4 regions of the Mesorhizobium sp. GW821-FHT04C10 genome follow, and region 2 is predicted to be linked to each of the others. Evidence: predicted binding sites of a transcription regulator. Region 2 holds the regulator's gene; each other region holds the start of a gene.
What was found. The regulator PhoB, encoded in region 2, activates phosphate uptake and scavenging genes when phosphate is short. The targets are predictions, from matches to a motif close to TGTCATNNANCTGTCAT.

Region 1: the regulator PhoB is predicted to act here: its motif matches at 2,365-2,381, upstream of phnF (phosphonate metabolism transcriptional regulator PhnF).
Region 3: the regulator PhoB is predicted to act here: its motif matches at 1,700-1,716, upstream of AC07UC_RS33290 (ceramide glucosyltransferase).
Region 4: the regulator PhoB is predicted to act here: its motif matches at 1,939-1,955, upstream of phnF (phosphonate metabolism transcriptional regulator PhnF).

Annotation. Positions count from the first base shown of each region.
Region 1 is NZ_JBWKTL010000001.1:2,798,678-2,803,780, reverse strand. It holds gene AC07UC_RS13585 (carbohydrate ABC transporter permease) at 1-137, opposite strand, end outside; gene AC07UC_RS13580 (carbohydrate ABC transporter permease) at 158-1,084, opposite strand; gene AC07UC_RS13575 (ABC transporter ATP-binding protein) at 1,084-2,250, opposite strand; gene phnF (phosphonate metabolism transcriptional regulator PhnF) at 2,463-3,182, shown strand; gene AC07UC_RS13565 (threonine aldolase family protein) at 3,206-4,252, opposite strand; gene phnY (phosphonoacetaldehyde dehydrogenase) at 4,262-5,103, opposite strand, start outside.
Region 2 is NZ_JBWKTL010000001.1:1,673,883-1,678,985, forward strand. It holds gene pstA (phosphate ABC transporter permease PstA) at 1-103, shown strand, start outside; gene pstB (phosphate ABC transporter ATP-binding protein PstB) at 100-903, shown strand; gene phoU (phosphate signaling complex protein PhoU) at 929-1,636, shown strand; gene phoB (phosphate regulon transcriptional regulator PhoB) at 1,759-2,448, shown strand; gene AC07UC_RS08165 (ROK family protein) at 2,788-4,032, opposite strand; gene xylF (D-xylose ABC transporter substrate-binding protein) at 4,304-5,103, shown strand, end outside.
Region 3 is NZ_JBWKTL010000001.1:6,970,690-6,975,792, reverse strand. It holds gene AC07UC_RS33300 (Hsp33 family molecular chaperone) at 1-880, shown strand, start outside; gene apaG (Co2+/Mg2+ efflux facilitator ApaG/CorD) at 1,127-1,519, opposite strand; gene AC07UC_RS33290 (ceramide glucosyltransferase) at 1,818-2,969, shown strand; gene AC07UC_RS33285 (O-succinylhomoserine sulfhydrylase) at 3,003-4,193, opposite strand; SAM riboswitch at 4,251-4,328, opposite strand; gene AC07UC_RS33280 (2'-deoxycytidine 5'-triphosphate deaminase) at 4,427-5,103, shown strand, end outside.
Region 4 is NZ_JBWKTL010000001.1:2,035,641-2,040,743, forward strand. It holds gene AC07UC_RS09865 (carbon-phosphorus lyase complex subunit) at 1-785, opposite strand, end outside; gene phnH (phosphonate C-P lyase system protein PhnH) at 787-1,398, opposite strand; gene phnG (phosphonate C-P lyase system protein PhnG) at 1,398-1,859, opposite strand; gene phnF (phosphonate metabolism transcriptional regulator PhnF) at 1,981-2,730, shown strand; gene AC07UC_RS09885 (zinc-binding alcohol dehydrogenase family protein) at 3,019-4,038, opposite strand; gene AC07UC_RS09890 (ABC transporter permease) at 4,162-5,103, opposite strand, start outside.

The DNA.
Region 1 (5,103 bases), 1.1 Mb from region 2:
GTCGAAGGCAGCAGGCTGATCTGCTGCTGGAACGCCTCCTGCGGCGATTTCAGCGACAGGCTTATCATCCATATGAAGGGAAGCAGGATGAATGCGCTCGTTCCCAATAGGACGGCGTGCCGCGAGGCGAGGTTCACGAAGGACAGATTGCGCGTGCTCATGAGTAGTGAATCCGTCTGTCCAGGATCTTCGCCTGGAGGAAGATGATGGCTATGACGATCAAGAGGAAAACCACGGTCATCGCTGAGCCATAGCCCGTGCGGAAATATTGGAAGCTCTCGACGTAGAGTGTGTGGAGCAGGAGTTCAGAGGCATTGCCAGGGCCACCTTCCGTGAGCACTGTGACAGTGTCGAAGGTCTCGAGCGCCTTCAGCGTGATGACGATCAGCAGAAACATGGCAACCGGACCGAGCATCGGCAGCGTCACAAAGCGCAGGCGGTCGAGCGGATGGTCGACGCCGTCAATTTCGGCCGCCTGATAGAGATCGCCTGGGATTGCCTTCAGCCCGGCCAGGAACAGAACCATCGCATAGCCGAGGTGCTGCCAGACACCGATCACGCAGAGCGTGACGAGCACAAGGTTGGGATCGTGCAGGAAGTTCCAGCGCCCCAGCCCCAACATCTCCACCAGGCGGGTGATGAGCCCGATCGTGGGATGTAGCAGCGCCTCCCATGCGATCGCCATTGCCGCCAGGGTAGCCATGACAGGTAAGAAGTGGATCGCGCGGTAGAAGGCTTGGAAGCGCTTGTCCGCCTCGATGACCAGCGCCACGAAGAGGCCAAGCGCCAGGACGGTCGGAACGACAACCAGGACATATATGAACGTGTTCGCGAGCGACGCACGGAAGACGGGGTCACTGAAGAGTTCAACGAAATTCGCCAGCCCAATGAAAGAGAAGCTCGGCGCGCCAAACTGCCAGTCCGTTACCGAGAGGACAAAGACTGCGAGCGATGGTGCAATGAGCAGGACGATCAGGAGCACGAAGGCGGGAGCCACGAGGGCGTAGCCCGACATCGATCCAAATGTCTCCACCACGGTGAAACGCTTGACTGCGGCGGCTTGATTATTGACGATGGTAGCCATCAGCCTGTCACCTGTTTCAGGATGCTTGCCGTCCATCGTGGTCGTACCCGATTGCCGTCCGCATCGAAGATCAGCATGTCCTCGCGCGGAAAGCCGAGGCGGACCATCGAGCCGTTCGAAAGCCTAGCGACTTGCGCCGGCGCGGCGCGCGCGATGACTGTGGTCACGCGGTCGACCAGTGTCGCATGCACGAAAGCGTCGGATCCGAGGCTCTCGACGTAACTCACCCTGGCGAGCAGCCCGTCCTCATTCTCCGGAAGTATCTTCAGCGCCTCCGGCCTCACCGCGACGGTCACAGCCGCCCCGTCAGGCAGAGGGAGCTGCCAGGAACCGACGACCTTCGTGTCAAGCACCTCTATCTCAGCCCTACCCGCGACAATCGCCGGAATGGCATTGATCTGCGGGCTGCCGATGAACTTGGCGACCTCCAGGTTGTCGGGATCATTGTAGACCTCCTGCGGGCGCGCGAGTTGGAGGATGTCGCCCGACCTCATCACCGCGACGCGGTCCGACATCGTCATGGCCTCCGCCTGGTCGTGCGTCACATAAATGAAAGTTGTGCCGAGCTTGCGATGGAGATTGGTGATCTCCTCGCGCATCTGTACCCGAAGCTTGGCGTCGAGATTGGACAGCGGCTCGTCCATGAGAAACACGTCGGGCTGCCTCACCATCGCTCGTCCCAGCGCGACGCGTTGGCGCTGACCACCAGACATCTGCGAGGGCTTGCGCCGCAGCATAGGCTCCAGGCCAAGTGTCTGGGCGACCGATCTTACGTCAGCAGCGATGGCAGATCGGGTCGCGCGAGAACCAGGCATCCATCTGCCCACGATTGGCAGGCGCTGCATTGGCGTCAGGCGACGCATCACCAGCGGCAACGCGATGTTTTCCTCGACGGTCATGTACGGGTAAAGAGCGTAAGATTGAAAAACCATCGCGACATTGCGCAACTTCGGCCGCACGGAATCGACCACATTCCCGGCGATTGAGATCGAACCGGAGGTCTGGCGCTCGAGGCCAGCGATGATCCGGAGCAAGGTCGATTTCCCGCAGCCCGACGGCCCCACCAATGTGAGAAACTCACCGTCCCTGATATCGAGCGAGATCCTGTTCAGGACGGAGAGATTTCCGAACGACTTTGTGATTTCTTCCGCTGTGACTGTAGCCATCTGGGTTCCCCATTGTTTCTTTTTAGTCGGTCCTGGCCGCTTCCGTCATCGTCACGCCGTCCGCTGAGGAGCGTCAAGAGTCGATTGTTATATAACTCTATTACTCTATAACATATGACTTGCGTATGACGGTAGAGTCCGGTTAGCAAGTTTCTTGCCTACGAAGGCGCCTCGCAATTCTGATTCGGGAGGAAACTCTGAACCGCGACGGATTGGATCTCTGGCGACAGGTTAGCAGCACGATCGCAGAGGAAATCGGCAAAGGTGGCTTCGCTGTCGGCGAGAGGCTGCCTGCGAGCACCTCGCTTGCGGCACGCTTTGGTGTCCACCAGCATACGGTCCTGAAGGCAATTTCCCATCTTCAGTCCGAGGGCATCGTTCGGGTTGAAAGGGGCAGAGGTACGTTCGTAACCGAACAACCCATCGGCTTTCGCCTCGGCGCCAGGACGTGGTTCGAACAGAACCTGCTCGAAAGCAATCACGCCCCTTCGCGGAAAGTCCTCTCTGTTACACGCCTGCCGGCCCCGCCTGATCTCAGCAGGGCGCTGAAGATTGAAACGGGGTCCGAATTGCTCCTGGCGACTTTGATCGGTGAGGCCGACACGGTGCCAGTGTATCTCGGAAAGCACTTCTTTCCCGTCTCGCGGATGCCGGGCATTCAACGGATTTTCCAGGAACTCGGTAGTGAAGCGTCCGACCAAGTTATTTTCAGCAACATTCTCGGGAAAGCCGGCTTCAACGATTTCCGCCGGCAAAATGTCCGCATTCGGGCAAGGCTTCCCGATTCCAATGAGGCTCATCATCTGCGGATCGGCCGAAGCGTGCCTTTGGTCGAAACAATCATAACGCTCGTGGACCCCGAAGGTATTCCACTCGTTCACGCGTTCGCCGCCTATTGCAGCGACCGCATCGAACTCGTGCTCGATATCTGAGCGGATACCCTCAAGGAGCGCGCTCAAGAACCGCACTCCCGTACAGTATCGCAGATCGAGGCAACGGCACTTGTTATATCGGCATCGCCGATCGCAGCATGTGTGACAAAACGTATCCTGCCTTTTCCATAGGGCGAGGCGTTGACGTCTTTTGCCCGGAGCGCTTTTAGGACAGTGTTCGCCCATGCTTCCGCGGGACCGGCCATCATGACGATGTTCGTCTGGGGACGGTTCACCGCAATTGTGGAGGGAAGCTGGTCGGCGAGCAACTCCGCCAGCCGCGCGGCACGCAAATGATCGGCCTCGAGTCTGTGCCGAAAGTTCCGGACTGCGGCGCGCGCTCCGGCGGCGAACATCCCCACGGGCCGCCACCAGCCGCCAAACATCTTCCGCACCCGAGCGGCTTCTTCAATGAAGTCCTTTTTCCCGAGTATCACGGCTCCTGTCGGGGCGCCGACTGCCTTGTTCAGGTTCACTGAAAGGCTGGAAGCGCCGAAGACGAGCGAGGACGGTGCGGCTTGAGTTGCGACTGCAGCGTTCCAAATTCTGGCGCCATCCATATGAACCGGAACGCCGGCGCTCTCACAAAGCGTCCCAACTTGCTGAACCCAACCTGCCGGCGAAACCGTGCCGCCGGCATGATTGTGTGTGTTCTCAAGCCACACCAGCGCGACCTGTCGGTCTATCGATGATCTTGGCGTGCTGCCCAGTGCCGCACGAACCAATTCCTCGGAAAGATGGCCATCCACGCCCTCGACGCCGCGAACGACCGCCCCGCTCAGGCCGGCCGTCGACGCGGACTCGTTGATCGCGACATGGGCCTCCTTGTCGGCAATGATGACCTGCCCGGCAGAACACCAGATGCGAACGGCGATCTGATTGGCCATCGTGCCCGTGGGTACGAAGAGCGCGTCCTCAAACCCAAAAAGCTGTGCCAGATCTTCTTCGAGAGCTCGTTGGTTGACATCCTCACCATGGGCGAAACCGCGGGGATCGGAAGCAGCGTCGACCATCGCGCTCAACACATCGGGAGACCAGCCGCCTAGGATGTCGCTGCGTAGATCAATCATAGGCAGGCCTCATTGCCATGGAGTGGAGTAAGTCTTCTTGTTCGTATAGGCGGCCATCGCTTCCTGGACGCCCTCCTTGTAACCAAGGCCCGAATCCTTGATGCCGCCGAAGGGAGAAATCTCCAGCCGATAGCCCGGAACCTCGTCCACATTCACCGTTCCGACCTCGAGTTCGCTAATAAAGCGCGCCGCGTAGTCGAGGCGATTCGTGCATATCCCCGAAGACAACCCGTAGGCGGTAGAGTTCGATATCCGGATCACTTCGCCTATGTCGTTGGGACAGCGGATGATCGGGATGACAGGTCCAAAGGTCTCTTCGTGCACGAGTTCGCAATCGTAGGGAACATGATCGACCACGGTTGGGGGGAAGAGTGCGCCCTGCCTGCCTGCGCCGTGCAAAACAACCGCACCCAACTCAACGGCCTCGCTGACGCGTCGCTCAAACAACTGCGCGGACCGCTCATTGATAACGGTTCCGACGTCGGTCTCCGGGGCCATTGGGTCGCCGCACCGCAGGGTCTTCGCCTTTGCAACCACTTTCTCGGCGAAATGATCCGCCACTGTATTGACCACGAGAATCCGCTTGACCGCGGTGCATCGCTGTCCGGAGTTCCTGGTCGCACCGGTAACCGCCAGTTCCGCCGCGCGATCGAGATCGGCGTCCTCCATGACAATCAGAGGATCATTGCCGCCAAGTTCAAGGATGACGCGCTTGTATCCAGCGGTCCGAGCAATATATTTGCCGACGCGAACCGAGCCGGTGAAGGTGACTAGGTCGGCGTCCGGATCGGTGATCATGGCATCTCCCATCCGGGCTGGATTTCCGGTGACGACCGACAGCATTTCGGGAG
Region 2 (5,103 bases):
ATGGCAGCAGCTGGCCTGGACCGGCGCACTCATAATCACATTGACGGTTCTCGCGCTCAGCATCTTTGCGCGCAGCCTGACCGGACGCAGAGAGGACAAATGAGCCAGATGTTGTCTCCAGACATGACGATCGCCGCCGAGGCGGCGGCCAAGGCCAAGATCGAGGTCAAGAACCTCAACTTCTACTACGGCCAATCGAAGGCGCTGAAGGATATCACGCTATCGCTGCCCGAGCGCAGCGTCACCGCCTTCATCGGCCCTTCCGGTTGCGGAAAGTCGACGCTGCTGCGCGTCTTCAACCGCATCTACGAGCTCTACCCCAAGCAGACCGCCGAGGGCCAGGTGCTGCTCGACGGCCAGAACGTTCTCGACCGCTCGCAGGACCTCAACCTTTTGCGCACCAAGATCGGCATGGTGTTCCAGAAGCCGACGCCGTTCCCGATGTCGATCTACGAGAACATCGCCTTCGGCGTCAGGCTCTATGAGAAGATCAGCAAGGCCGAGATGGACGGTCGTGTCGAGCAGGCGCTGAAGCGCGCCGCTTTGTGGACCGAGGTCAAGGACAAGCTCAATGCCAGCGGCCTCAGCCTGTCGGGCGGCCAGCAGCAGCGGCTGTGCATCGCCCGCACGGTGGCGGTGAAGCCGGAGGTCATCCTGCTCGACGAGCCGGCCTCCGCGCTTGATCCGCTGTCGACCGCCAAGATCGAGGAACTGATCGACGAGCTGCAGGCCGACTACACGATCGTCATCGTCACCCACAACATGCAGCAGGCGGCGCGCGTCTCGAAGCAGACCGCCTTCATGTATCTTGGCGAACTGGTCGAATTCGACCGCACCGAGAAGATCTTCACGTCGCCTCGCGAGAAGCGCACGCAAGACTACATCACCGGCCGCTTCGGCTGATCGCACGCATACGAGGACCAGGATCATGGCCGAACATACAGTCGCAGCCTTCGACGAGGATCTCGGACAGATCAGCAGGCTGATCAGCGACATGGGCGATCTCGCCGGTTCGATGGTCGGCGGCGCCACCAAGGCGCTGCTGAATTCCGACAACGCGCTGGCACAGCGCGTAGTCTCCGACGACGCCATCATGGATGCGCGCCAGCGCGAACTCGACGATCGCGCCATCACGCTGATCGCCAAGCGCCAGCCGATGGCCGACGATCTGCGCCATGTCGTCGGGTCGATCCGCATGGCCGGTGACCTCGAACGCATTGGCGACCTTGCCAAGAACATCGCCAAGCGCGTCGGCACCGTCGGTCTCAACGCAACGCCGCGCGACCTGTCGCATTCCATCGACGCCATGGCGCAGCTGGTGCTGATCCAGGTGCAGGGCGTGATCGAGGAGTATGCGGCGCGCGACGCCGCCGCGCTTGCGAAGCTGCGCGCCGACGACGAACGCATCGACGTCAAGTACACCTCGGTGTTCCGCGAACTGCTGACCTACATGATGGAGGATCCGCGCAACATCACCGCTTGCACGCATCTGTTGTTCTGCGCCAAGAATCTCGAACGCATCGGCGACCATGTGACCAACATCGCCGAGAACGCGTACTATGTCCTGACCGGCACGCAACTGCCCGCCAACCGCCCCAAACAGGACGAGACGGCGATGTCGGCGCCGGCGGCTTGAGCGTTGGAGCGGTTCATCGTTTCGCGGAAACGCCGACCCGCTCTATCTCTTTGTTTCACGCAATTCAGGATGGAAAACCGCTACACATTTTTTCCTGGGATTGCTTTAGAGGTGACCAGTCAATGATCGCACCACGCATCATGGTGGTGGAGGACGAGGAGCCGCTCGGCGTGCTCCTCCGCTACAATCTGGAATCGGAAGGTTATCAGGTCGAGGTGGTAACCCGCGGCGATGAAGCCGAAATCCGGCTGCAGGAAAACGTGCCCGATCTCCTGGTGCTCGACTGGATGGTGCCGGCGGTGTCCGGCATCGAACTCTGTCGCCGGCTAAGAATGCGCCCCGAGACCGAACGGCTGCCGATCATCATGCTGACCGCGCGGGGTGAAGAAAGCGACCGCGTGCGCGGCCTTTCGACCGGTGCCGACGACTATCTGGTCAAGCCGTTCTCGACGCCGGAATTCATGGCCCGCGTCAAGGCGCTGCTGCGCCGCGCCAAGCCGGAAGTGCTGTCCAGCGTGCTCAAGGTCGGCGACATCGTGCTCGACCGTGAATCGCACCGAGTCTACCGCAAGAAGAGCGAGATCCGGCTCGGGCCGACCGAATTCCGCCTTCTGGAATTCATGATGCGCCATCCCGGCCGCGTCTTCTCGCGCAGCCAACTGCTCGACAATGTCTGGGGTGAGACGATCTATATCGACGAGCGCACCGTGGACGTGCATGTCGGCCGCCTGCGCAAGGCGGTCAACAATGGCCGCATGCCCGACGTCATCCGCACCATCCGTGGGGCAGGCTACGCGATCAGGGAAGATTAGAGCCTTGAGGCGGAAGCGTTGATAGGTTGAATGTGTCCACTCCCGGGTCACACGCATTGACAATTGGCTGAGACGCTCATGGCCTCGTCATCTTTGGGCGAAGCAAGGAGCGCAGCGACGCGGCGCGGACCCCTGGAGCTGCTCTGCAGCCCAAGGATCCATGCCGCGACCTCAAAGCGTTGCCACGGCGCAAGTTCTGCTCCGCTGCACTGCGTGGCATAGGTCACGGAATGGATCCCAGGGTCTCCGCGACGGAGCTTCGCTCCTGCTCCGCCCACGGATGACGACGGCCAATCTCCAAGTAAGCGAGGGTCTACGGCATCAACGACGAATGCCAGCTCAGGCAACGCTCTTCCCGGCACTGCCTCTTGCCTGCACGCCCGGCGCGAAGATCTCCTGATCGACGAAGGTCAGTGCGCGCATGGCGCAGCCCTCGCGGATCAGGGGCAACTCGTTCGGTTCGGTGTCGAACGAAATCGATTTCGAGTGCTGGCCGCCGGCGGTCTGGGCGATCGCCTCGCGCAATGCCGGCTCGATCAGGTCGAAGGCGGCGGCGCTGACGCCGACCATGGCCACGGGGGCGGGATCGATCAGCGCAAACAGGCTGCCGAGGCCATAACCCAGTGCTTCTCCGGCCTTGCGATAGGCTTCGCGCTCGGGCCCGGCTCGTTCCCGCGCCGTCGTCGCCAATGCCCGCATCTGCGCGTCGCTGACGTCGGCGACCGGTTCGGTGTCCTCGCCAAGCTGCCTGGCATTGCGCCAGATGGCGTAGTTGCCGGCATAGGCCTCGACGCAGCCGCGCCGCCCGCAGCGGCAGAGCGCGCCGCCTGGCCGATGGATCATGTGGCCGAACTCGCCGCCCGACGAATGGGTGCCGGTGAACAGCTCGCCCTTCAGCACAAGGCCCATGCCGATGCCGTGCGACAAAAGGATGGCGATGAAGTCGTCGCGGTAGCGTTCGGGGTCGCGCCAGCGCAGCGCCACCGCCATCATGTTGCAGTCGTTCTCCATGGTGGCCGGGATGCCGAACTCGGCTTCCAGTATGTCGGCGAAGGCGATGTCGGTCTGCGGCGTGATCGGCGACCACAGCATGGCCCTGGCCTTGGTGTCGGTGATGCCCTGGATCGCCAGCGCGATGCGGGCGACGCTGCGTACGTCGATATCGGGATCCTCGAGGCGCCGCCGTACAATGGCGACGCATTCACCGATCAGCGCCTCGCGCGACATGGTCAGCGTGTCCAGCCGGCGCTGTTCCTCCGATATCACCTGGCCGGCATAGTCGATGACGGCGACGGACAGGAAATTCAGCGACAGCACCACAGTCATGATGGCCGCGGCCTCCGGGTTGAGGCCGAGGCCGACCTGTGGCCTGCCGCGTTTGAGCGCACCGGCCTCGCTCGGCTTGCCCTCGACCAGGATGCCTTCGCCGATCAGGTCGGAAGAGATCGCCGATATGGTTGAATGGCTGAGGCCGGTGGTCGCGGCGATCTCGGTGCGCGACGGTTGGCCGGCCCGGCGCACGGCCGCAATCACCATGGCGCGGTTGCGCCGGCGCAGATCGTCGTGGCGGATTCCGACCGACATACTTTCCCACATCCTCCCCGTCGCCGTGGTTCTTCCTGCCCCTCGAACACTGCCGGTGACTGGGGCAAATACTGGCAGAAGCGGCTGGTGCTGTCATTTATTTATTGCGAGGCTCGAAAAAAAGTCCACGACACCTCAAGATCCATCAGAATCGATGTTGACAGCGTTCCGACGATGGATCAGTATTTTTTTTGAGGCTCGAAAAAATAGAGCCTCTGTGCCGGCCTTCGGGTCAGTTTGGTCGCGCCATACGCGGCGCAGGGAGGATATCATGAAGAGATTCACGGCCGCCATCCTGGCGGGTGTCGCCATGTCGCTGACGCTTGCGTCGGTCGCGCAGGCGAAGGACAAGGTCATCGGTGTTTCGTGGTCGAACTTCCAGGAAGAGCGCTGGAAGACCGACGAGGCCGCCATGAAGAAGGCGATCGAGGCCGCCGGCGACAAGTACATTTCCGCCGATGCGCAGTCCAATCCCGGCAAGCAGCTTACTGATGTCGAAAGCCTGATCTCGCAGGGCGCCAACTCGCTGATCATCCTGGCGCAGGATGCCTCGGCGATCGGCCCGGCGGTGCAGAAGGCACTGGACGAAGGCATTCCGGTCGTCGGCTATGACCGCCTGATCGAGAACAAGGACGTCTTCTACCTGACCTTCGACAACAAGGAAGTCGGCCGCTTGCAGGCCGGCGCAGTGTTCAAGGTCAAGCCGGAAGGCAACTATGTCTTCATCAAGGGCTCGGGTGCCGATCCGAACGCCGATTTCCTGTTCTCGGGCTCGATGGAAGTGCTCAAGGCGGCCATCGACAGCGGCAAGATCAAGAATGTCGGCGAGGCTTATACGGACGGCTGGCTGCCCGCCAACGCCCAGAAGAACATGGAACAGTTCCTGACCGCCAACGACAACAAGGTCGATGCCGTGGTCGCCGCCAATGACGGCACCGCAGGCGGTGTCGTCGCGGCGCTGACGGCGCAAGGCCTTGCCGGTACCGTGCCGGTGTCGGGCCAGGATGGCGATCATGCCGCGCTGAACCGCATCGCGCTCGGCACCCAGACCGTGTCGGTGTGGAAGGACGC
Region 3 (5,103 bases), 5.3 Mb from region 2:
GCCGATGCTCGACGCCATCCTCAGCCGCCACGACTATCCCGAGCCGGTCGCCCGCCTGCTGGCGGAAGCCTGCGTGCTGACGGTGCTGCTCGGCACCTCGCTCAAATTCGAGGGCAAGTTCATCCTGCAGACCCGTACCGACGGGCCGGTCGACATGCTGGTGGCGGATTTCACGACGCCTTCGGCGCTGCGCGCCTATGCGCGCTTCGATGCCGATAGGCTCGAGGCCCTCGTCGCGGCGGGCGAGACGTCCCAGCAGACGCTGCTCGGCAGCGGCGTGCTGGCGCTGACCATCGACCAGGGTGCCCACACGCAGCGTTATCAGGGCATCGTGCAACTCGACGGCGAGACGCTGGAGGACGCGGCGCGCACCTACTTCCGCCAGTCGGAACAGATTCCGACGGATATCAGGCTCTCTGTCGCCAAGCTTTTGACGCCGGGCCCTGGTGGCGCGCGCGAGCAGTGGCGTGCCGGTGGCATCCTGGCGCAGTTCCTGCCGCAGTCCCCCGAGCGCATGCGCGTTCCGGACCTGCCCGGCGGCGATGGCGATCCGCGCGAGGAGATTCACGATCCGGCCGACAATTCCTGGCAGGAATTGCTGGCGCTGCTCGGCACCATCGAACCGACAGAGCTGATCGATCCGACGATCGGCGCCGAGCGGCTGCTCTATCGCCTGTTCCATGAGCATGGCGTGCGCGTCTTCGGCGGCGTCCCCGTCGCCGACCAGTGCTCGTGCTCGCGCGACAAGATCCGCGGCATCCTCGAGGGCTTCTCCGCGCAGGAGATCAAGGACTCGACCGAGGACGGCGGCATCCACGTCGCCTGCGAATTCTGCTCGAAGCAATATGACTTCGACCCGGCGGAATTCGCGGCGCAGTAAAGGGAGCTTCCTTCTCCCCGTCACTATCGGGGAGAAGGTACGGCAGGCGGATGAGGGGCAGCGCTAACTTTGGCAAGTGGCCGCGCGTAGACTCGCCACGTGCGTGAAACGTAGACTCGCCACGTGCGTGAAAGATAATCTCATCAGTTCGGCGCCGCCCCTCATTGCCCTGCCGGGCATTTCTCCCCGTGTAGTGACGGGGAGAAAGACGCTGTCGCCGAGGACTTCGCTAATCGCCCGACTGCCCTAATTCACCGTCCGTCTCGTTCCCGGCAGATCCAGCGAAAAGGCCGGGATGGCGATGTCGAATGTCTCGCCGCGCTTGTTGCGCATCGTATAGCGCCCGACCATGATCCCTGACGGCGTCGAGAGCGGGCAGCCCGACGTGTATTGATAGCTGTCGCCGGGATTGAGTTCGGGCTGGTCGCCGACAACGCCGGGGCCTCGCACTTCCTCGACCCGGCCGGCGCCGTCGGTGATGTGCCAATAGCGCGACAGAAGCTGCACGAATTCGTCCGACTGATTGTCGATCGTTATCTGGTAACCCCAGACATAGCGGTTCTCGGAAGGATCCGAACGGCCCTCGAGATAGAACGGCCTGACCTGCACTTCGATGTTGCGCGTGACTGCGCGGTACATAAGCGGCTCCAAAACGATATCGAGCATGATCCCGAAAAGTGGACCGGTTTTCCCGGCCAAACGGTTTCCGCCTGTCCAAAGATCATGCTCAAACAAACGAAACTTTCGGCCCTCCAGGCGAGGAGGTCAACGTGCGCGTCTTGTCGCGCTCGTCCTCGAAAGGCAGGTGCCGGCAAAGAATGTCATTTAAGTGACACATGACAATGGTGGTGTGCGCGAACCGAGCGACTCGGCGCTCTGTCGAACTGTTGAAAGCGGCCACACCGCGGCCCGTCTCTTCTGGAGCGCCCAGATCTCGATGGAACTCACTCTCATAGCCGCCTCGCTTTCGACTGCTCTTATCCTTTCAAACGCTGCCAGCATCGCGCTGGCCGCCTCACAGCTGAAGCGGCGCACTACGATCTCGCCGCCAGCCGGCAAATCGCAGCCGGTGTCGATTGTCGTGCCGTCGCGTGGCGTCGAGCCGTTCACGCACGAGACGCTGGAGCGCGCCTTCTCGCTCGACTGGCCGCGCTACGAGTTGATCTTCTGCGTTGCCCATGCCGATGATCCGGTCGTCGGGTTGATCAGACAAGCCATTGCCCGTTTCCCCAAGCTGCCGGCCCGGCTGTTGATCGGTGACGATCGCGTCAGCGCCAATCCCAAGCTCAACAATTGCGTCAAGGGTTGGGAAGCCGCGCGGCACAAATGGGTCATCCTGGCTGATTCCAACGTGCTGATGCCCGGGGATTACATCCAGCATCTGATGGCGGCGTGGCGGCCAAACACGGGCCTTGTCTGCTCGACGCCTATCGGCTCGCGGCCGGATGGCTTCTGGGCCGAGGTCGAATGCGCCTTCCTCAACACCCTGCAGGCCCGCTGGCAGTATGCCGGGGAGGCGCTCGGCCTTGGCTTTGCCCAGGGCAAGAGCATGCTTTGGAACAAGCCGATGCTGGATGCCAATGGCGGCATCCGTGCGCTGGCCGCCGAAATCGCCGAGGACGCCGCCGCGACCAAGCTGGTCAATGGGCTCGGCCTGCGCGTCAATCTCGTCGCTTCGCCCTTCGAACAGCCGCTTGGCCGGCGCACGCTTGGCGAGATCTGGTCGCGCCAGGCCCGCTGGGCGCGCCTGCGCCGCGTCACCTTTCCGCTGTTCTTCGCGCCTGAAATCCTGACCGGCGCGGTGGTGCCGCTGGTGCTTGCGCTGGTTGCGGCGGCAAGCGCCGGCTTCAGCCTGCCGCTGACGGCCGTTGCCGTGCTGGCGGCCTTCTATTTCCCTGAATGTGCACTGGCCTGGTCCAAGGGCTGGTACCTGTCGCCGCGCATGGTCGCGGCGATCGTGGTGCGTGACCTGATCCTGCCGGCGATGTGGGCACGCGGCTGGCTCGGCGGCGCCGTCGACTGGCGCGGCAATGCGATGACCATCGGCACCAAGGCGGCCGAACTTGAAGAGGCGCCGTCGCGAGCCTGAATCCGCCGCAGGCGACGCTGCCTGGACGGCCTGCTATTTGGCGGCTTTCAACGCCTGTGCGATGTCTTCCAGAAGGTCGTCGGTGTCTTCCAGGCCGGCGGACAATCTCAGCGTACCAGGCCCGATGCCGAGTTCGGCGCGGGCCTCGTCGCTTAAATTCTTGTGCGTCGTCGTCGCCGGATGGGTGATCAGGCTCTTGGCGTCGCCAAGGTTGTTCGAGATCAGCACGATGTCGAGTGCATTCTGCAGGGCGAAGGCTGCCTGCTTGCCGCCCTTGACATCGAGGCAGATCAGCGTCGAGCCGCCCGACATCTGCTTCTTGACGATATCGGCCTGCGGGTGGTCGGCGCGGCCGGGATAGATGACACGAGCAATCTGCGGCTGTTCGGCGAGAAAATCGGCGATCCTGCCGGCGCTCTCGGTCTGCTGGCGCACGCGCAGCGGCAGCGTCTCCAGGCCCTTCAGCAACGTCCAGGCATTGAAGGGCGACAGGCTGGGGCCGGTGTGGCGGAAATAGTCGTGCAGGTTCTCGTCGATCCACTTCTTGTCCGACAGGATCACGCCGCCGAGGCAGCGGCCCTGGCCGTCAATGTGCTTGGTCGCCGAATAGACGACGATGTGCGCGCCAAGCTGCAACGGCTTTTGCTGCAAAGGCGTGGCGAAGACATTGTCGACCACAAGCCGCGCGCTGATTGAATTGGCAAGCGCGGCGACGGCTGATATGTCGACCACTTCCAGTGTCGGGTTGGTCGGGCTTTCCAGGAAGAACAGCTTGGTGTTTGGCCTGACCGCTTTTTCCCAATTGGCGATGTCGGTGCCGTCGACCAGCGTGGCCTCGATGCCGTATCGCGGCGCCAGCGTCTCGACCACCCAGCGGCAGGAGCCGAACAGCGCGCGCGCCGCCACGATATGGTCACCGGCCTTGACGCTGCACAGAAGGGCCGCCGTCACCGCGGCCATGCCCGACGCCGTGGCGCGCGCATCCTCCGCGCCTTCGAGCGCGCACATGCGCTTTTCGAACATGTCGACGGTCGGATTGGCGTAGCGCGAATAGATGAAACCCGGTTCCTCGCCCTTGAAACGGGCTTCGGCCGCCTGCGCCGTTTTGTAGACATAGCCCTGCGTCAGATACATCGCCTCGGAGGTTTCGCCGAAGCCGGAACGTAGGGTTCCGCCATGCACGAGGGCTGTCTGAGGCTTCCAGTTGCGCTTCTTGGTGCTCATCGCTTTTGTTCCAGACACAAAAAAACCGGCCGCGAAAGTCGCAACCGGTCCATACGGCCTTGCGGCCCAACGGTCCTTTAGCGACTTGTTTAACGTGGCTGCAAGCCGACCGGCCAAATCACCACGGGATAACGACCCTTTAGACCCGTCCCACGCTTGCGTCAATTGCCGGCTTCATTAAGAGGTTTGTACCAAGCGGGTTCCGACAAAGCCTGCCCTCTAGGAGCGAAGCCTTGCGAGAGACGGGTATTCTTCCCGATCAGGACATTTCGGCGCTGTTCCAGTCCGGCGCGCTGAAGTCGCCGCGCGCGCTCGATGCCGACCAGATCCAGCCGGCCAGTCTCGATCTGAGACTCGGCGACAGGGCCTGGCGGGTGCGGGCCTCCTTCCTGCCCGGCCCCAATCACAAGGTTTCGGAGAAGCTCGACCGGCTGAAGCTGCACGAGATCAATCTTGCCGACGGCGCGGTGCTGGAGACCGGCTGCGTCTACATCGTGCCCTTGCTCGAAAGCCTGGCATTGCCGGCGGAGATTTCCGCCTCGGCCAATCCGAAGAGCTCGACCGGGCGGCTTGACATCTTCACCCGTGTCATGACCGACCGAGGCCACGAGTTCGACAAGATCGCCGCCGGCTACAATGGTCCGCTCTATCTGGAGGTCAGCCCACGCACCTTCCCGATCGTGGTGCGCACCGGCTCACGCCTGTCGCAGATCCGCTTCCGCACCGGCAATGCGCTGCTCTCGGAAGCCGAGCTGCACGAACTCCATCGCGCGCAAATGCTGGTCGCCACCGAGCCGCCTAACATTTCCGGCGGCGGCATCGCGCTGTCGATCGATCTCAATGGCGACAGTGACGGGCTGGTCGGCTACCGCGGCAAGCATCACACCGGTCTCGTCGACGTCGACAAGCG
Region 4 (5,103 bases), 360 kb from region 2:
TTGAACTGATTGACCATCTGGCATTCGGTGACCCGCACCGTGCCGAGCGGGGCGGCGAAAGGCAGTTCCGGAATGTCGAGTTCCAGCTCGACCTCGCCGATGCGGATTTCGCCGACGAAGGGATGGTTGCGGGCGTAGCCGCGCTGGGTGGAATAGCCGAGCGCCAGCAGGAAACCTTCGTCACCGCGCGACAGGGCCTGCAGGCGGATGTCGCGCGCCATCGGGAATTCCAGCGGCTCGCGGGTGATGTCGCCAGGGGCATGATCCTGCGGCATCTCGCCATCCGGTTCGATCAGGCCTTCGCGGGCGAGGATCGCCGAGACGCGCGGCATGGCCTGCGCTTCCGTCTCGCGCCGCAGGGGCTCGGCGACATCGGCGCCGGCGGCAAGCTCGGGATCGAGCAGCCGGTGGGTGTAGTCGAAGGTCGGGCCGAGAAGCTGGCCGCCGGGCAGGTCCTTGTAGGTTGCCGACACGCGCCGTTCGACCCGCATGGCGCCGGTGTCGATCGGTCTGGAATAGCCGAAGCGCGGCAGCGTGGTGCGATAGGCGCGCACCAGGAAGATCGCCTCGATCATGTCGCCGCGCGCCTGGACGATGGCAAGTGCCGCCAGTTCACGGTCATAGAGCGAGCCTTCGCTCATCACCCGATCGACGCCGAGCGACAGCTGCTCGACGATCTGGTCTAGACGCAGCGCGGGCACCGAACGGTCGCCGCGCCGGCGGTCGGCGAGGAGGCTGTGGGCATTGGCGATTGCGGCCTCGCCGCCTTTTACCGCGACATACATCTTACGCCTCCATCGTCTTGATACGTGTCGTGCGCGGAAGGCAGGCTATGCCTTGCGATGTGGCGAGGATGACGTCGACACCGCGCGGAAAGCGCTTGTTGTTCTGTTTCCACTGCTCGATGAAATGACGCGGCATCTGCGCCGGCGCGATCACGGCGCTGGTTTCGATGCCGGGGCCTTCAAGCAAGAGCGGCGCACCTGACACGAGGTCGCTGACCTGGAGGATCAGCGTGGTCGATCTGTCGGGATAATCCTGCGTGCCTTGCGCAAAACCGTCGAGCGCCATCATCTCGGCCGGTGTTGCGACAAACGCGAAATGCGCGTCGGCCGGCGTGTTGGCCAGCGGCGCGCCGGTGTGGAAACCAAGCCAGGAGCCGATCGCGGAGGAGGTGTGCAGGGCCGGGTCGAGCCAGAGCGGCGTGTCGTTGTCGCACAGCGCCAGTGCCACCGCGCCTGACGTTGCCGAGAGCGGTGCCGGCGGACGGGCCAGGGCAGGCAAAGGCTGCACCATGCCTGGCCGCGCCATCGCGTCCATGATTGCGCGGAACACGGTCTGGGCATTGAAGACCGGATCGGCGAAGCCGCCCTCGATCGATTGTGCTGCGATATCCATCAGTCTTCTCCGCGAACCATGGTGAAGAAATCCACCTTCGTTGCCGCCGTCTCGGCGCGGCGTTTTTCGTTCGCGGCGGTAAGCGCCGACCTCAGAGGCGCGATCAGCCTGGTCTCGACTTCGGCGCGGCTGGCAGGGTCCTGCCACAGCGCGTCGGCTATTGCCGCCAGCTTTGCCTTCTGCTTGTCGCGACCAAGCGCGTAGCAATGGCCGACCTGACCGGACGGCAACCGGACGGTGGCGCGGGTGACGGTCGCCTCGCCGACATTGAATGGTGCGCCGCCGCCGCCGATACGACCGCGCAGCGTCACCAGCCCGGTCTCGGGACCACGCAGCAGTTCGGCTTGCGAAGGCAGGCCAGCCTCGTTCCAGAGCCGGACGATGTCGTCGCCGCTCGATTGCGCCAAAGTCGCCATGGCGGCCTTGCGTTCGGCCTGGTCGCGGGCTTCCTGTCCTCGCATCAGCAGCATTCCTCTTTGCCAAATTTGTCTATTGATATAGACAACTATACAAATTATACATATTACCTAGCGCGAGTCCATGACGCGTGGATGACAGGCGATGGAAGGCGGGGGCAAATTCATGACCGGACGACAGGAAGCCGACAGTATCGAACGGCGCAGCGGCGTCTCGCTGTGGCGCCAGATCGCCGACAGGATCCTGCAGGCCATCGCCACCGGGGATTTCGCCGAGAATGCCGCGCTGCCCCCGGAGGTGGCGCTCGCCGAGCGCTATGGTGTCAACCGTCACACGGTGCGCAGCGCCATATCGGCGCTCGTGCAGGAAGGGGTGCTGCGGGCCGAGCAGGGGCGCGGCACCTTCGTCTTGTCGCGCAAACGGCTGTCCTATCCGATCGGCGCGCGCACGCGCTTTTCAACAGGCTTGCAAGGGCAGACATCGGAACGGCATATCGTGCTGCTTGCCTCATCGGTCGAGCCGGCAAGCCAGCGTGTCGCCGAGGGCCTTGGGTTGGCCAGGGGGGCCGAGGTGATTAGGCTCGAGACACGCGGCGAGGCCGATGGGCGGCCTGTGTCGCGCGCTGCTGGATGGTTCGATGCCAGGCGCTTTGCCGGCATCGACAAGGCGATGGCCGAGACCGGGTCTGTCACGGCGTCGCTGGCTCGTTTCGGGATAGACGATTATCTCCGGCAATCGACCGTGCTGTCGGCGCGCCATGCCGATGCCGCCGATCTTGCCGACCTGGACCTGCAGCCGGGCGCTATCGTGCTGGTCACGGTGGCCGTCAACGTCACGCCGGACGGCCAGCCTATCCAGTTTTCAGAATCGCGGTTTCCGGCCGAGAGGGTGGAGTTGAAGCTGTCGGCGCTGTAGGGAATGCCGGCCTCTTACGAGACCGTGACCAGCCCGGTCGTGCCTAACTGTCGGCGGCTGCTCGTTCGAGGATCGGCTTCCGCCAATCCGTCGCTGCTTCGCAGCGCCACCTTTCTCCCCTCCGGAGGGAAAGGAAGGGAGCATCTCTGGAGGAGCGGTGGCTGCAATAGGTTAGTGCCCTTCCTCTACCCGGTCGATCGGGGGAGAGGTGGCTCAGCGAAGCCGAGACGGAGTGGGGGTCGACTGCGCTGCGCGTCCTCAATTCGGGCCGGTTCACCGCTTGCCGTATTAGGACACCACCTCGATCACAGCCTTGATCAGGCCGGATTTCTCATGCGCCCAGCGGGCCAGATCGCGCGGCGTGCCGTCGAGCGTGGTGCGGTGGGTGACGAGCTTGGCCAATGGCACGGCACCGTTGCGGATCGAGGCAGCGACATGGTCGAAGTCGGCGCGCAAGGCGTTGCGGCTGCCGATCAGCGTCATTTCACGCTTGTGGAATTCAGGGTCGGAAAAGACGATGTCGTCCTTGACGACGCTGACCAGCACCAGCGTCCCGCCGTGGGCGACATGGGCGAAGGCCGACTGCACCGATTGGGTGTTGCCGGTGGCGTCGAAGACCACGTCGAAGCCTTCGCCTGATGTCGCTTCCCTGACCAGATCGGGCACCGCGCTACGCGAGCCATCGAGGGTCTTGAAGCCGAGTTCGGTTGCGGCGAAGGCGAGCCTTTCGCTGCTCATGTCGAGCAGGGTCACATCAAGCTCGGCGATGCGGGCGAAGATGGCGGTACCGAGCCCGATCGGGCCGGCGCCAATAACCAGCGTACGGGCACCGGGATCGGCGCGGGCGCGCCGCACGGCATGCGCGCCGATGGCCAGGAATTCGACGGCGGCGGCGTCGGCCAGCGACAGGCCATCGGCCGGATAGAGATTCTGCGCCGGGACAAGAATGCGTTCGCACATGGCGCCGTCGCGGTGGACGCCGAGCACCTCGATCCTGACACAGCAATTCGGCTTGCCGTGCCTGCAGGCGATGCACTTGCCGCAGGAGAGATAGGGGTTGATGACGACCGGTTCGCCAATGGCAAGGTCGACGCCCTCGCCGGTCTCGACGATGGTTCCCGACACCTCATGGCCCATGATGCGGGGGTAGGCGAGGAAGGGGTGCTTGCCCTCGAAGATGTGGTAGTCGGTGCCGCAGATGCCGACATGGCTGACCGCGACCAGCGCCCAGCCGGCAGGCGGCGCGCCAGGCTGGGGACGGTCTTCCAGGACGAGTTCGCCGGGCGAGCGGCAGACGACGGCTTTCATGTTTTCAATCCAGTCTCCAATGAAATCGCCGGCCTGAAACGATTGACGCAATTCCGCGCGGAAAACCGTTTCACACTTTCCTGGAATGCTTCAGACAGGCCGGCGATCGCTTTCGGTTTGTTGCTATTTACCGCCGCGGCGGCGCAGACCGTCGAAATAGACGATGACGATGATCAGCGCGCCGGTGATGATGCGCTGCCAGAAGGCGTTGACGTTGAGCAGGTTGGCGCCGTTGTTGATGGTGGCGAGAATGAAGGCGCCGAGCAGCGGGCCGTGCACCGAGCCGACCGCGCCGAACAGCGAGGTGCCGCCGATCACCGAGGACGCGATCGCCTGCAACTCCCAGCCTTCGGCCTGGGTCGGGTTGCCGATGCCGATGCGCGAGGCCAAGAGCACGCCGACAAAGGCCGCGCAGAGGCCCGACAGCGTATAGGCCATGTAGATGGTGCGCTGGACGTTAACGCCGGACAGGCGCGAGGCCTCGGCGTTGGAGCCGACCGAGAAGAGATAGCGGCCCCAGCGGCTGTGATGCAGGAAGATGTAGGCCGGAATGCCGACCAGGATCACCATCCAGAACAAATTGGGGACGCCGAGGAAGGAGTTGCGCGAGAATTCCTGGAAGGCATCGTTGTTGATGGAGATCGAATTGCCGTTGGTCATCAAAAGGCCGATGCCGCGCAGTGAGGTCAGCGTCGCCAGCGTGATGATGAAGGGCGGCAGCCCCATCTTGACGATGCCGAAGCCATGGAACAGGCCGATGGCGACGCCGACCAGCAGCGTGATCAGGATGGCCAGGAAAACCGGTATGCCGGCATTGATCAGCATCGCGGCGATGACGGTGGCAAAACCGACCACGGCACCGACGGACAGATCGATGCCGCCGGTTATGATGACGAAGGTCTGGCCGACCGCCAGGATGGCGATCATCGAACCCTGACGCAGAAGGTTCGAGATGTTGTTGGCCGAGGCGAAGCTCGATGTCGACAGCGACAGGATGACCCAGAGCAGCACCAGCAGCGCCAACAGCGTCAGCCCGAACAGGGCGTTGTAATTGCGCTTGGGTTT